Regions from separate parts of the Roseovarius sp. THAF8 genome, predicted to be linked through region 2. Evidence: riboswitches for the same ligand, from Rfam matches in the RefSeq annotation. Region 2 holds a riboswitch; each other region holds the start of a gene.
The links. A riboswitch is a leader RNA that binds a small molecule or an ion and turns the genes downstream of it on or off. The one in region 2 is predicted to bind cobalamin.
Positions count from the first base shown of each region.

Region 1: it holds a riboswitch for cobalamin, as region 2 does, so the genes downstream of both, FIU85_RS04550 (hypothetical protein) here and FIU85_RS14715 (TonB-dependent siderophore receptor) in region 2, are expected to answer to the same signal.
Region 3: it holds a riboswitch for cobalamin, as region 2 does, so the genes downstream of both, FIU85_RS06150 (aromatic ring-hydroxylating dioxygenase subunit alpha) here and FIU85_RS14715 (TonB-dependent siderophore receptor) in region 2, are expected to answer to the same signal.

Region 1 is NZ_CP045410.1:928,391-932,614, forward strand. It holds gene FIU85_RS04545 (Mrp/NBP35 family ATP-binding protein) at 902-1,975, opposite strand; gene FIU85_RS04550 (hypothetical protein) at 2,503-2,775, opposite strand; cobalamin riboswitch at 2,877-3,066, opposite strand; gene FIU85_RS04555 (GNAT family N-acetyltransferase) at 3,144-3,425, opposite strand; gene FIU85_RS04560 (YebC/PmpR family DNA-binding transcriptional regulator) at 3,572-4,224, opposite strand, start outside.
Region 2 is NZ_CP045410.1:3,003,026-3,007,249, forward strand. It holds gene FIU85_RS14710 (ABC transporter substrate-binding protein) at 1-298, opposite strand, end outside; gene FIU85_RS14715 (TonB-dependent siderophore receptor) at 300-2,243, opposite strand; cobalamin riboswitch at 2,368-2,579, opposite strand; one part of gene FIU85_RS14720 (IS3 family transposase) at 3,065-3,317, shown strand; one part of gene FIU85_RS14720 (IS3 family transposase) at 3,317-4,212, shown strand.
Region 3 is NZ_CP045410.1:1,267,423-1,271,646, reverse strand. It holds gene FIU85_RS06150 (aromatic ring-hydroxylating dioxygenase subunit alpha) at 1-1,029, opposite strand, end outside; cobalamin riboswitch at 1,144-1,351, opposite strand; cobalamin riboswitch at 1,478-1,671, shown strand; gene nrdH (glutaredoxin-like protein NrdH) at 1,773-1,994, shown strand; gene nrdI (class Ib ribonucleoside-diphosphate reductase assembly flavoprotein NrdI) at 1,999-2,415, shown strand; gene nrdE (class 1b ribonucleoside-diphosphate reductase subunit alpha) at 2,397-4,224, shown strand, end outside.

The DNA.
Region 1 (4,224 bases), 2.0 Mb from region 2:
TCACGACGGAAGCGAGCGTCAGCCCCTGGGGTGGCGATCCGACGGAAATTCTGAAGCACTTTATGCCTGCCAAATACATCCTCGGAAGGGTTGTTGCGCCCGGCCTCAGACAAATCGCCAGCCCGAGGGAGGGGCTGACGATGGCCGGGCAGCTTCGCGGCTGTCAACCGGCCGGGGGCCCAATTTCGAAAGTTGGTAAGGGCTAGTAGCCGCCTTTCGCCGCAGCTACGATGCTCCGAGACCCTCCAAGGTCCGCTGTGCGAGACCTCGCTGCCGTTCAAGACGGAGGCAAGCGTCAGCCCCTGGGATGGCGATCCGACGGAAATTCTGAAGCACTTTATGCCAGCCAAAGACATCCTCGGAATGATCGGTGCGCCCAGCCTCAGCCAAATCGCCAGCCCAAGGGAGGGGCTGACGATGGCCGGGCCGCTTCGCGGCTGTTAACCGGCTGGGGGCTCGATATTAGTGTCTCTCACGGACTCGGACCGTACATTCGCCGCGATAAAGATGAATGGCCGAATTGCGGACAAACCAAACGTCAGCCTCACAAGCCGCTTGATTGCCAGACCGCGGGCTGGCGACCGACCGATGTTCGGCGCAGTTTATCCGCGCCACGTCCGCAAAAACTCGGATCGAAGCACCACCGTCACCCAATCGCCAGCCCGGGGGGGTGGTCTGGCGATCGCGCGGCGGCCTCCGGCCTTGATTCCGCGCGACACGTGTCTTTCTTCACGTCGGTTATGCCGGACGTAAAAGACGTCCGATCTATAGCCCCGGCGCGGAGTCAAGCCGCAGGCCCCGCGCCATCGCCGCCCCCACGGCCCGGCGATGGCGCTCGGGGATGTAGATCACACTTGTCCGCAATAAACCCACATCAGACTGTCGCTGCAAATCCCGCCGGCTACGCCATCCCGCCCTGCACCAACCTTTCCGCCAGCCGCGCATAGGCGTCCGACACCGCGCCGTCCTCCAGCGCCACGGGCCGCCCGGCATCGCCGCCAAGCCTTGTGTCGAGGTCGATGGGCAACGCCCCCAACAGCGGCAGGCCCAGCCTCTCGGCCTCGGCTGCCACGCCGCCATGGCCGAATATCGCCGCCTCGTACCCGCATTGCGGGCAGTGAAACATCGACATGTTCTCGATCAGCCCCAGCACCGGCGTCTTCAGCGTGTTGAACATGTCGATCGCTTTGCGCGCATCCAACAGCGCCACGTCCTGCGGTGTCGACACCACCAGCGCCCCCGTGGGCTGCGCCCTCTGGCACAGGGTCAGCTGCACGTCCCCAGTGCCCGGCGGCAGGTCGACCAGCAGCGCGTCCAGCTCGCCCCAGTCGACCTGGGCCATCATCTGCTGCAACGCCCCCATCAGCATCGGCCCCCGCCACACCACGGCGCGATCCTCCTCGATCATCAGGCCGATGGACATCATCTTGACGCCATGCGCCTCCAACGGCGTCAGGATCTTGCCGTCCGGGCTCTGGGCGCGTTCGGTCACGCCCATCATGCGCGGCTGGCTCGGCCCGTGGATATCGGCATCGAGCAATCCGACGCGCCGACCCGCCCGCGCTAGCGCCACCGCCAGGTTCGACGCCACGGTCGACTTGCCCACGCCACCCTTGCCCGACGCCACCGCGAGAATCGATTTCACCCCGCTCGGCCGGATCGACGCGCTGCCGCCCTCGGGATGCCGCCCGACCTTCAGCGTCGGCGCGGGCGCCTCGGGCGCCTCGGGCGCCTCTGCGGTCAGCGCGACCTGCGCCGATGTCACCCCCTCGACCGACAGCGCCGCACGCTCGGCGGCGGCCCGCAGCGGTTCCATCCGGCGGGCCATCTCGGGGCTGGGCGCCTCCAGCACGAATCGCACCTCGCCGCCTTCGAGTCGCATCGCGCGCACCATGTCGCGCGAAATCACCGTCCCGCCGTCCGGCAATTCCAGCCGGTCCAGCTCTCGGCGCACATTTTCGAGTATTTTCGTCATGCCCGGTCTCCATGCATCTGCGGCGTTGAAAGTGGCACTTCCAGAAGCAGGTGCAACCCCCGTTTCAACCCCGCCCAAAAAACTGGCAAAGCGGTGATTTCACACGTAAAAAATGATCCGATCTTCTATGCGCCAACTGCATAGCTGCGTTGCAGCAAAACGTATTGTGCATGCGCAGCATATCGCTATCTTTAACTCAACAGCGAACGGAAACGGTCACAGCGCCAAACGCTCGCGAAAACAATCAGGTGCCTCTCCTCCCGTTTGGTACCTGTTCGGGATACCGCCTCTCCTCCCTTGTGCGGTCCCGGCAAGACCTGGGTTCCCTTGGAACCCAAACCTGACGAACGGTCCCTTCCTCCTCCCTGGGGCCCGACGTAAAGAACGGCGGCGCCTCTCCTCCTCCCTGGCGTCGCCGTTTTTTCTTTTTTACCCCGACAGCGTTCACAAGGCCCTCGCCGCACCGCCCCCGCGCCGGCAAACAGCCAGCGACCCCGCCGGCACGCGGCAGGATCAAGGGCCTGGGATCAATGCACCACCCTTGCGGCCCGCCCGCGCCGGCCCCGCGTCATCGGCGCGGCGTGGCGCGCCTCCTCCAGCACGCGGGCAAACGCCCTGGCCGCCGCGCTGTCGGCATTCCGGACCGCGGGTTCGGCCAGCGCCTCGCGCACGACCCCCGCCGTGACGGCGCCGGGATAGCCAAAGACCCACTCCAGGAAACCCAGCCGCGCCACGGCCTCGGCCTCGGCGCCGGTGGCCCCGCTGCGCTCCAACCCGTTCATGATCGGTGTCAGGCTCATGCTTTCTGCTCTTCCTCCGGCCGCACCCCGGGCCGGACTGGGGCGAGGGAAGGCCGCGCGAGAACCGCTTTTCCGGTCCACCGCCCGCACCGCCCCCCGCGGTTCGACGTCGTCCCAAAGGCTGGTTTCCGGGCTTGGCGGGGGTGCGGATACGCGCGCCTTCCCGGGGCATGTCGCCCCAGTGGCCATCTGCGGTATCCCCCATCCTTACCGTTGCGGGGGCAGCGCCGGACTTGCACCGGCTTCCCAATTCTCCGCGACCTGCGCGGCACCTTCGGGACTCTCACTTTGCCGCCAAGCGGCCCCTGACGCAACCCGCGATTGCGACGTTGAAGCGCCGCGCGACGACACGCGCCACACCTTCAAGCTCAGGCCAGAACGTCCGCCCACTCCGGGTGCCGGCGAAACTGCGACGCGGCAAACGGGCAAAGCGGCGTGATCTTGCGCCCCGCCGCGCGGGCATCCTCCACCGCGCGGGTCACCAGCGCCAGCCCCACGCCCTTGCCGCGATACGCGTCCGGCACGCCGGTATGGTCGATGATCATGCCCGTGCGCCCCAGCTTGGAATAGGTCAGCTCCGCCTCCGGCCCGTCGTCGATCCGGGTGACATAGCGCCCCTTGCTCTCTCCGTCTTCGTGTTCGATCTGCATGTCTATACTCCCCTGGCTGCGCGCAGCATGCCGCAGCGCCGCAAAAAGGTCCACAACTCGGCACAGCGCAGGCTCCGCGCACGAAACCGCCTCGAACGCAAAACGGCGCCCCGCCGGGGCGCCGCCTCAAACCCACGCGGGCCGGATCACTCCGCCGCCAGCTGGTCCATCACCTCGTCGCTGGCCTCGAAATTCGTCGTGACATTCTGCACGTCGTCATCGTCTTCCAGCGCGTCGATCAGCTTCATCAGCTTTTGCATGCCTTCCAGGTCCAGTTCGGTGGTGGTCGTCGGACGCCAGGCCAGCTTGGTCTCCTCGCTTTCGCCCAGCTCCGCCTCCAGCGCGGTCGAGACATCGTTCAGGTCGGTATCGGCACACCAGATCACGTGCCCGTCCTCGCCCGATTCCACGTCCTCGGCCCCGGCCTCGATCGCGGCCATCATCACCGTGTCGCCATCGCCCGCATCCGAAGGGTAGGTCACCTGCCCCTTGCGCTCGAACATGAACCCGACAGAGCCGGTCTCGCCCAGGTTCCCGCCATGCTTGGTAAAGGTCGAGCGCACCGTGCTGGCGGTGCGATTGCGGTTGTCGGTCATCGCCTCGACGATCACCGCCACGCCGTTGGGCCCATAGCCCTCGTACCGGATTTCCTCGTAATCCTCGCCCTCGCCCGCGACCGATTTCTTGATCGCCCGGTCGATATTGTCGTTGGGCATCGACTGCGACTTGGCCTGCTTGACCGCCAGTCGCAGGCGCGGGTTCTTGTCGGGGTCCGGGTCGCCCATCTTGGCGGCGATGG
Region 2 (4,224 bases):
CCGAATAGGTGCCTGCGATGACGAGGTCAGGCTGCATCAGATAGACCTCTTCGGCGAGGCCGTGATTGATGACGTGCTCTTTTGCCTGCTCTGCCATAGCCGAGGAGCGGGCGTCCGCGGCAATATAGGTAACCGAATGCAGTTGACCGGGTGCCGCCAGCATCATCGCCAACTGGTCGGTGCAAAGGTTCATGGAAACGACGCGGTGCGGCGCCTCGGCCGCAACGGGGCTGGCGCCGCACAGCAAAGCTGCGAGGGCCGGTCCGGCAAGGGCCGTGGAGAGACGCCGCACCGTCATCTCAGAAAGTGGCTGTCAGGCCGAAGAACGCCGTGCGGCCGGGGGTCTCGTAGCCGAGAACCTCCTGGTACTTTTCATCCGTCAGGTTCTCGATACGGCCATAGATTTCGACGCTATCTGTCAGCTGGTGCCGCAGTCCGACGTTGACAAGCGTATAGTCCGGCAGGGTCACGGGCACCGATATGAAGCTGGGCGGGAAGAACAGATCGACATTGTTCGCCACGTGCTGCACGTCCATGGTGAACCGCGTGCGGTCATCGGGGAAGTCGTAGCCAAGCTGCAACAGCACCTCGTGTTCCGGGCGGCGTACCTCGGTGCTGCCGTTGGGGTTCTCGGCATCCAGCCACGTGTAATTCAGCCCAAGGTCCAGCCGCGCGTTCACCTGCCAGGTCGCACCGATTTCCACGCCTCTGCGGTCGCTTTTTCCGGCCTGGTTGAAGGGTGTCAGGCTGCCGGTGCCAGGATCGACGGTGGACGAGATCTCGTTGGTCAGCTCGTCATCGAAATAGGTGACGTCAATCAGGCCGCGCCCGCCTAGGAATTGTTGTTCCACACCGAAATCCCAGCCTTCGCTCTGCTCGGGTTCCAGGTTCGGGTTGCCAATGAAGTTGTTGGAAAAACCGAATTGTTCGAACATGGTCGGGTTCTGGACGCCTGTGCCGTAAGAGGCGTGAAGTCGCGTGGTCTGACTGGGCAGCATGTACGACACACCGACAGCGTAGGTCGTAAAATCCTCGAACTCGTCGTTGAAATCATGCCGGACGCTGGCCTGCACATCAAGACTGTCGGTCAGGTTGCCCTGGTATTCCGCCACGAGGGCGGTCTGCTCGCGCGTCTGTTTGATCAGCTGGCTGGGTGCGAAGACGAAGGCGGGGTTGTTGTTGACGAACGTCTCCCGCTCCCACTCGGCGCCGAGGGTCAGGATGTGGCGGGCGGTATCGACCGCGCCGCCATCCAGCGCGACGCTGCCCTTGTAGCTGATTTTCTGGCGTGTCTCTGTGGTGTCGCCCGACTGTGCGCCGGTGCCGTTGAAACGATCGGTCTGGATGTCTGCAAAAGACAGATCAAGGCGGTTTCTGAAACGACCGCCGAACGTGTCGAGCTGGGCGTAGATGGAGCCGAAGGTCTCGGCCGTATCGGACCCGGAAAAGTCATCAACGAGGATCTGTCCGGCAGGTGTAAGCGCGGTGTAGATCTGGCCGTCGGAGTCCGAGTCGCTTTTCACGTGCCGTAGCGTGCCGCCGAAGGTCAGGTTTTCGGTCGCGTAATAATGGACGTTGAGGTTGTAGGTCTCGTTGAGATCACCGTCATCCTCGCCATTCAGGCCCGACACGTCATAGCCGCCGGTCTCCCGGCGCGTCGCGGAAAAGCTCAGAGCAAGTTTTTCGGTGCGCTGCCGCAAGGCCAGGCTGACTTGCGTCGTCTCGTCGGTGCCGATCTCGAACCCGGCTTGCCCGCTGAAGCCCGGCTCGGTCGCGCGCTTGGTGGTGATCGAGATCACACCGCCGATGGCGTTCGAGCCGTAAAGTGAGGATTGCGGCCCGCGCAGGACCTCGATGCGCTCGATGTCGGCGCTGAGAAGACCGCTGAAATCGTACTCGCCCTGGCTGGGCGAGGCCACTTCCACGCCGTCGATGATGACCAGCGTGTGGTTGCCTTCGTGGCCGCGCATCCGGACCTGGGTCAGGCCGCCGGCGGGGCCGGTCCGCGAGACGGAAACACCGGGCAGCGAGCGGATGATGTCGACCGCATATCGTGACCCGCGATCCTCGATATCCTCTTCGGTCAGGACAGTACCGGCACGGCCGTAGGCGCTGCCTTCAATCGGGGTCAGACCGCCGGACACGAAGATCGTTCCGAGGTCATATGGCGTGTCCTGCGCAATGGCGGGCTGGGTGAAAAGGGCGGTGGATGCCGCAAGCGCGGCTTTGAATGAGCGTGACATGGCGTGTCCCTCCGGATCTCGCGTGACGCGATGGCTTTTGTTTGTGCCTTTGGAGGGGTGACTCCGCAGACGGTGATATCGTCACCGCTACGGAAAGTCCGTTGTCGAAACGCGCCCCGCGTTCGGACAGGGTGATCACCTCGGCAGGTCTCCTGACTTGCGGGTCAATGCTTGGCCGGGTCTTCCCATCATGCGCCGCATGACAGTGACATGGTCCGGCTTCGCTCTCCGCCTACAGTTGCGGGGGCAGTTGCGGATTGGACGCCAGACGCGTCGCACCGCATTCCCTATTATCCCGCCGGAAAACCGCCGGGAACCGAAGTGAGTCGATGGTTAATGGATGAAATGGTCTGAGAAAAGATAAAAATCGAAGGCTGGAAGGTTTCATCCGCAGCCGGGTGGTACACTGAAGCCCGGGCCCATTCACGTTTCACATGGCAAAGCCGTCGATCCCGAGCTTCTCATTCGGGTGGCGGACCGCTCAGCCTGATCGAAGAACCGGCACGGTCGTTTCCGCGTCGTCCGACACCGCCATGCTATGGACCATTGTCCGAAACCAAATGGCTCAGATCTAGAGAGGCTCCGGTCATGCCCACTGTGGTAACGTCGTGATCGGCGAAATCGGAATGTTCGTCGCGGGTGCTGGTGCCCCCCTGTCTCACCGTGGAGGCGGCCATACGGGCGGGTTCGTAGGAAACACCCTGACGGATTTGATTGAGCCGCGGTCTTGTCCATGACGCTTGGTCTAGATTAGGAAGGATTGAATGTGGACTTGCCCTGGAAAAGTGGAGAGCACCAACTGAGGAACCAGGAGGTGTTCTATGGGAAACGGAAACAGACCGACGCCGGAGTTCCGGCGTGAAGCGGTGCGGCTGGCGCTGACCAGCGGCCGGACGCGACGGGAGGTCGCGGAGGATCTGGGGATCGGGCTTTCGACACTGACGCGATGGCTCAGTCGCGAGCGGGACGCTGGTGGGCCGGTCGAGGCATCGGTCGATCTGCACGCGGAGCTGAAGCGGTTGCGACGCGAGAACGCGGTTCTGAAGCAGGAGCGCGACATCTTAAAAAAGGCCGCAGCCTTCTTCGCGAAAGACGCAAGTCGATGAGCTTCGCTTTCATAGAGGCGGAGAAGGCCAGCTTCCCGATCCGGCGAATGTGTCATGTTCTCGGTGTCAGCCAGAGCGGGTTCTTCGCTTGGCGGGACCGCCCTGCCTGTCATCGCCAGCAGCAGGACATGATCCATCTTGCCCACATTCGAACGGCCTTTGAGCTGTTGAACGGGACCTACGGCAGTCCCCGCATGCACCGCGACCTCGTCGATGAGGGGCTCAAGATAGGGCGGCACCGCACGGCACGACTGATGCGCGAGAACCAGTTGATCGCGCGGCAAAAGCGGCGCTTTAAACGGACGACGGACAGTGAACATGCCTGGCCTGTGGCGCCCAACCTCGTGGCACAAGATTTCGCGGCGGACTGTCCGGACAGGAAGTGGGGGGCGGACATCTCCTACATCTGGACGGCAGAGGGCTGGCTTTACCTTGCCATTGTCTTGGACCTCTTCTCGCGCCGCGTCGTCGGTTGGGCCACGAGTGATCGTCTGAAGCGTGACCTCGCCATCGCAGCCCTGCGCCATGCTCTGGCCGCTCGCAACCCTGAGCCAGGACTGGTTCACCATTCCGACCGCGGATCGCAATACTGCTCGGTGGACTATCAGGCGCGGCTCCGCAAACGTGGCATCTTGATCTCGATGAGCGGGCGCGGGAACTGCTATGACAACTCAATGGTGGAAACGTTCTTCAAAACCATCAAGTCGGAGCTGATCTGGCCGGTCGCCTGGAAATCCCGCCAACAGGCCGAAAACGCCATCGCCAGATACATCGACGGGTTCTACAATCCCGTCAGACGCCATTCATCGCTCGGCTTCCAAAGCCCGATAGCATTCGAGCGAAAGGCCCGCGAAGTGAGCTAAACGCTCTCCACC
Region 3 (4,224 bases), 1.7 Mb from region 2:
GACGTCGTAATCCACGCCCTCGACCGCGTCCTTGTGCACCAGCCACTTGGTGGTGACCTCGGTCGTCATCGGCGTCAGGGGCGTGACGCGGAAGACGATGGAGTGATCCGGCAGGAAATGGTTCCAGGTCGTGGGGTAATGGTATTTCAGCAGCGTGCCCGCCGTGTCATCGCTGACCCGGCCCAGCCATTTCGACACGGCGGGCTTGAGGTCCATGGTAAAGCTCTTGGCGCCGGGCAGCAGCGGCATCCGCGCGAGGCGGTATTGCATGTCGTCCGACATGCGGAACTGCGACGGGACGCCCTGTGCCTCCAGCCGGTCGAAATGCGCCTGAAGATGGGGCGGGGTGACGCCTTCCTCGATGCCGGTGACGGTGGGGTCGTCGGTGAAGGAGCGGCAGAGGCCCGGATGGTTGCCGCCGCAGTGATAGCACTCGCGGTTGTTCTCCCACACCAGTTTCCAGTTGCCGTGCTCGACGATCGAGGTCTCGAAGGCGAGCTTGGCATTCGTCAGGTCATGCACCTGCAGGTAGGGCTGCGCCAGTTCGGCGAAGGCGTCGAAATCGGGGGCATCGTCGGCCAGGCAGATATAGACCAGCCCGCTGAGGATACGGCAATGCACCGGCTTCAGCCCGTGCTTGGTGGGGTCGAAGTCAGGCCCCATTTCCCGCGCCCACAGCAGCCGCCCGTCCAGTTCGTAGGTCCATTGGTGATAGGGGCAGACCAGCTTGGGCGCGTTGCCCTTGGCCACCTTGCACAGAACCGAGCCGCGGTGGCGGCAGGAATTGTGGAAGGCGCGGATCTCGCCATCGGCGCTGCGCACGATGACGACGCCATAGTCGCCGACGCGGTGGGTCACGAAGCTGCCCGGCTTGGGCAGTTCGCAGGCCGGCACGGCAAAGAGCCAGTCGCGGTAGAAGATGTTTTCCATGTCCGCGCGGAACACGTCCGCATCGGTATAGAATGCCTGCTCCAGCGCATGGCCCGGCCGACGCCGCGCCAGCAGATCGCTGATCGGTTGGGTGTTCATCCTTGGCCTCCTGCCGCGCCCCGCGGCGAATTCGGGCAGGAGGTCGGCACGCGCGGTCCGCAGGTGCGGCAAGCGAGGAGCCGGACCCGAAGCAGCGCCCGCACCGCCACCCGCGGTTTGACGTCATTGCAAGGCTGGTTTCCGGACTCCGGTGCGGCCCTTGTGCGGGACCTCGTGGCGCGAAACCTTCCCGGGGCTCCTCTTCCCCAGTGGTCGTGACCGCGCCCGTTGCAACACCGTTACCGTTGCGGGGGCAGTGCCGGGATTTCACCGGCTTCCCAATTCTCCGCCCGCAGGCGGCACCTTGCAACTTCCCCGATTATCACAGGCCGGGCGGCGCAATATGAGAATTGCGACACTCGCTGAAGTGAATCAGACATCCTGCACGATGGGACAAAAATCGCTGCAGCAAGGCAAACTATATATTGACAGTTTCGTGTGCCAGAACCCAATATGGTGTTGCTTTGGTGCCCGCGACTCAACGTTGTGGGTGAAAAGGGAAGCCGGTGCGACACCGGCGCTGCCCCCGCAACTGTAAGCGGCAAGCCAAGGTCCGGAACCACTGGTGAGGCAACACCGGGAAGGCGGACCAAGGCGCAAGAGCCGCGAGCCAGGAGACCTGCCAAGGCGCAGTGAACGACGACCGCGGGCGGAGGGCCCGGGCGCGTGTCAGGGGCCCTGGTGGCCTGCTGTTCCCGTGTCCTGTCCCGCCATTCGCAAACCAAAACAAGGGACAGAGCACCATGAGCATCACCGTCTATTCCAAACCTGCCTGCGTGCAGTGCACCGCAACGACCCGAGCGCTGGACGCCCGTGGCCTCGCCTATGACATCGTCGACCTGACCGAGGACACCGCCGCGATGGAGCATGTACAGGACCTGGGCTACCGGCAGGTGCCTGTCGTCGTCGCCGGAGACGATCACTGGGCCGGGTTCCGTCCCGACATGATCGGCCGGCTCTGCTGAGCGCATGGCGGGGCTGGTCTATTTCTCGAGCGGGTCCGGCAACACGCGGCGCTTCGTCGAAAAGCTGGACCTGCCGGCACGGCGGCTGCCGCGTGTCGCGAGCGATCCTGTCCCGCAGATCACCGCGCCTTTCGTTCTGATCTGCCCGACCTATGCCGATGGGCATGGCAAGGGCGCAGTCCCAAAGCAGGTGATCCGCCTGCTGAATGATCCCGCCGCCCGCGCCCTGCTGCGCGGGGTCATCGCCAGCGGCAATCGCAATTTCGGCAAGACCTTCGCCATGGCCGGCGACGTGATCGCCGCCAAATGCAGCGTGCCCGTGCTCTATCGGTTCGAACTGGCCGGCACCGACACCGACATCGCCCGCGTGCGCGCCGGGCTCGACATATTCTGGAGAGAGACATGCTTGACGCCAGCCTGACCGCCGACCTCGACTATCACGCGCTGAACGCGATGCTGAACCTTTACGACGATCAGGGCCGCATCCAGTTCGAGGCCGACCGGATGGCGGCGCGGCAGTTCTTTTTGCAGCACGTCAACCAGAACACAGTGTTCTTCCACTCGCTGGACGAAAAGCTGGGCTACCTTGTCGACGAAGGCTATTACGAGCCCGAGGTGCTGGACCAGTACTCGAAGAACTTCCAGCGCCGGATCTGGGACGCGGCCTATGGAAAGAAGTTCCGCTTCCCCAGCTTTCTGGGGGCGTTCAAGTATTACACCTCCTACACGCTGAAAACCTGGGACGGGCAGCGTTACCTGGAACGGTACGAGGACCGCGTCGTGATGAACGCGCTGGCGCTGGCGCGCGGCGACGAGACGCTGGCGCTGCAACTGATGACCGAGATCATCGAGGGCCGGTTCCAGCCCGCCACGCCCACCTTCCTGAATGCCGGCAAGAAGGCGCGGGGCGAGTTCGTGTCGTGCTTCCTGCTGCGGCTGGAAGACAACATGGAAAGCATCGGGCGGGGCATCAACTCGGCGCTGCAATTGTCAAAACGCGGCGGCGGCGTCGCCCTGGTGCTGACCAACATCCGAGAGCACGGCGCCCCGATCAAGGGCATCGAGAACCAGTCCTCCGGCGTTATCCCGGTGATGAAGCTGCTGGAAGACAGCTTTTCCTACGCCAACCAGCTCGGGGCGCGGCAGGGGGCCGGGGCGGTCTATCTCAATGCGCATCACCCCGATATCCTGCGCTTCCTCGATACCAAGCGCGAGAATGCGGACGAAAAGATCCGCATCAAGACGCTGTCGCTTGGCGTGGTGATCCCCGATATCACCTTCGAACTGGCCAAGAAGAACGAGGACATGTACCTGTTCTCGCCCCATGACGTGGAAAAGGTGTACGGCTGCGCGTTCTCGGACATCTCTGTCACCGAGAAATATCACGAGATGGTCGACGATCCGCGCATCCGCAAGAAGAAGATCAACGCCCGCGCGTTCTTTCAGACCATCGCCGAGATCCAGTTCGAAAGCGGGTATCCCTACATCATGTTCGAGGACACGGTGAACCGCGCCAACCCGATCGCGGGGCGCATCGCCATGTCGAACCTTTGCTCGGAAATCCTGCAGGTAAACGAGGCGTCGGAGTTCAACGACGACCTCAGCTATGCCCGTATGGGCGCTGATATTTCCTGCAACCTCGGGTCGATGAACATCGCCCGCGCGATGGACGGCGGTGACCTGGCCGGGGCGGTCGGCACAGCGATCCGGGCGCTGAACGCGGTGTCTGAAATGAGCGCCATCGACAGCGTGCCGTCGATCCGCAAGGGCAACGAGGACAGCCACGCCATCGGGCTGGGGCAGATGAACCTGCACGGCTACCTCGCGCGCGAGCGCATCCACTATGGCTCGCCCGAGGGGATCGACTTCACCAACATCTATTTCTGCACCGTGCTCTATCACGCGTTGCGGGCATCGAACGCGCTGGCCCGCGAGCGGGGGCGGTCGTTCAAGGGGTTCGAGGCCTCCGATTACGCCGACGGTACCTTTTTCGACAAATACGTCAGCCGCGACTGGGTGCCCGAGACCGAGCGGGTGACGACGCTTTTCGCGGAGGCCGGTGTTGCCGTGCCCACCCAAGAGGACTGGGCGAACCTGCGCGACGCCGTGATGGCGGACGGGCTTTACAATCGCAACCTTCAGGCGGTGCCGCCCACCGGCTCGATCAGCTACATCAACTACGCCACCTCCTCGATCCATCCGATCACGTCGAAGATCGAGATCCGCAAGG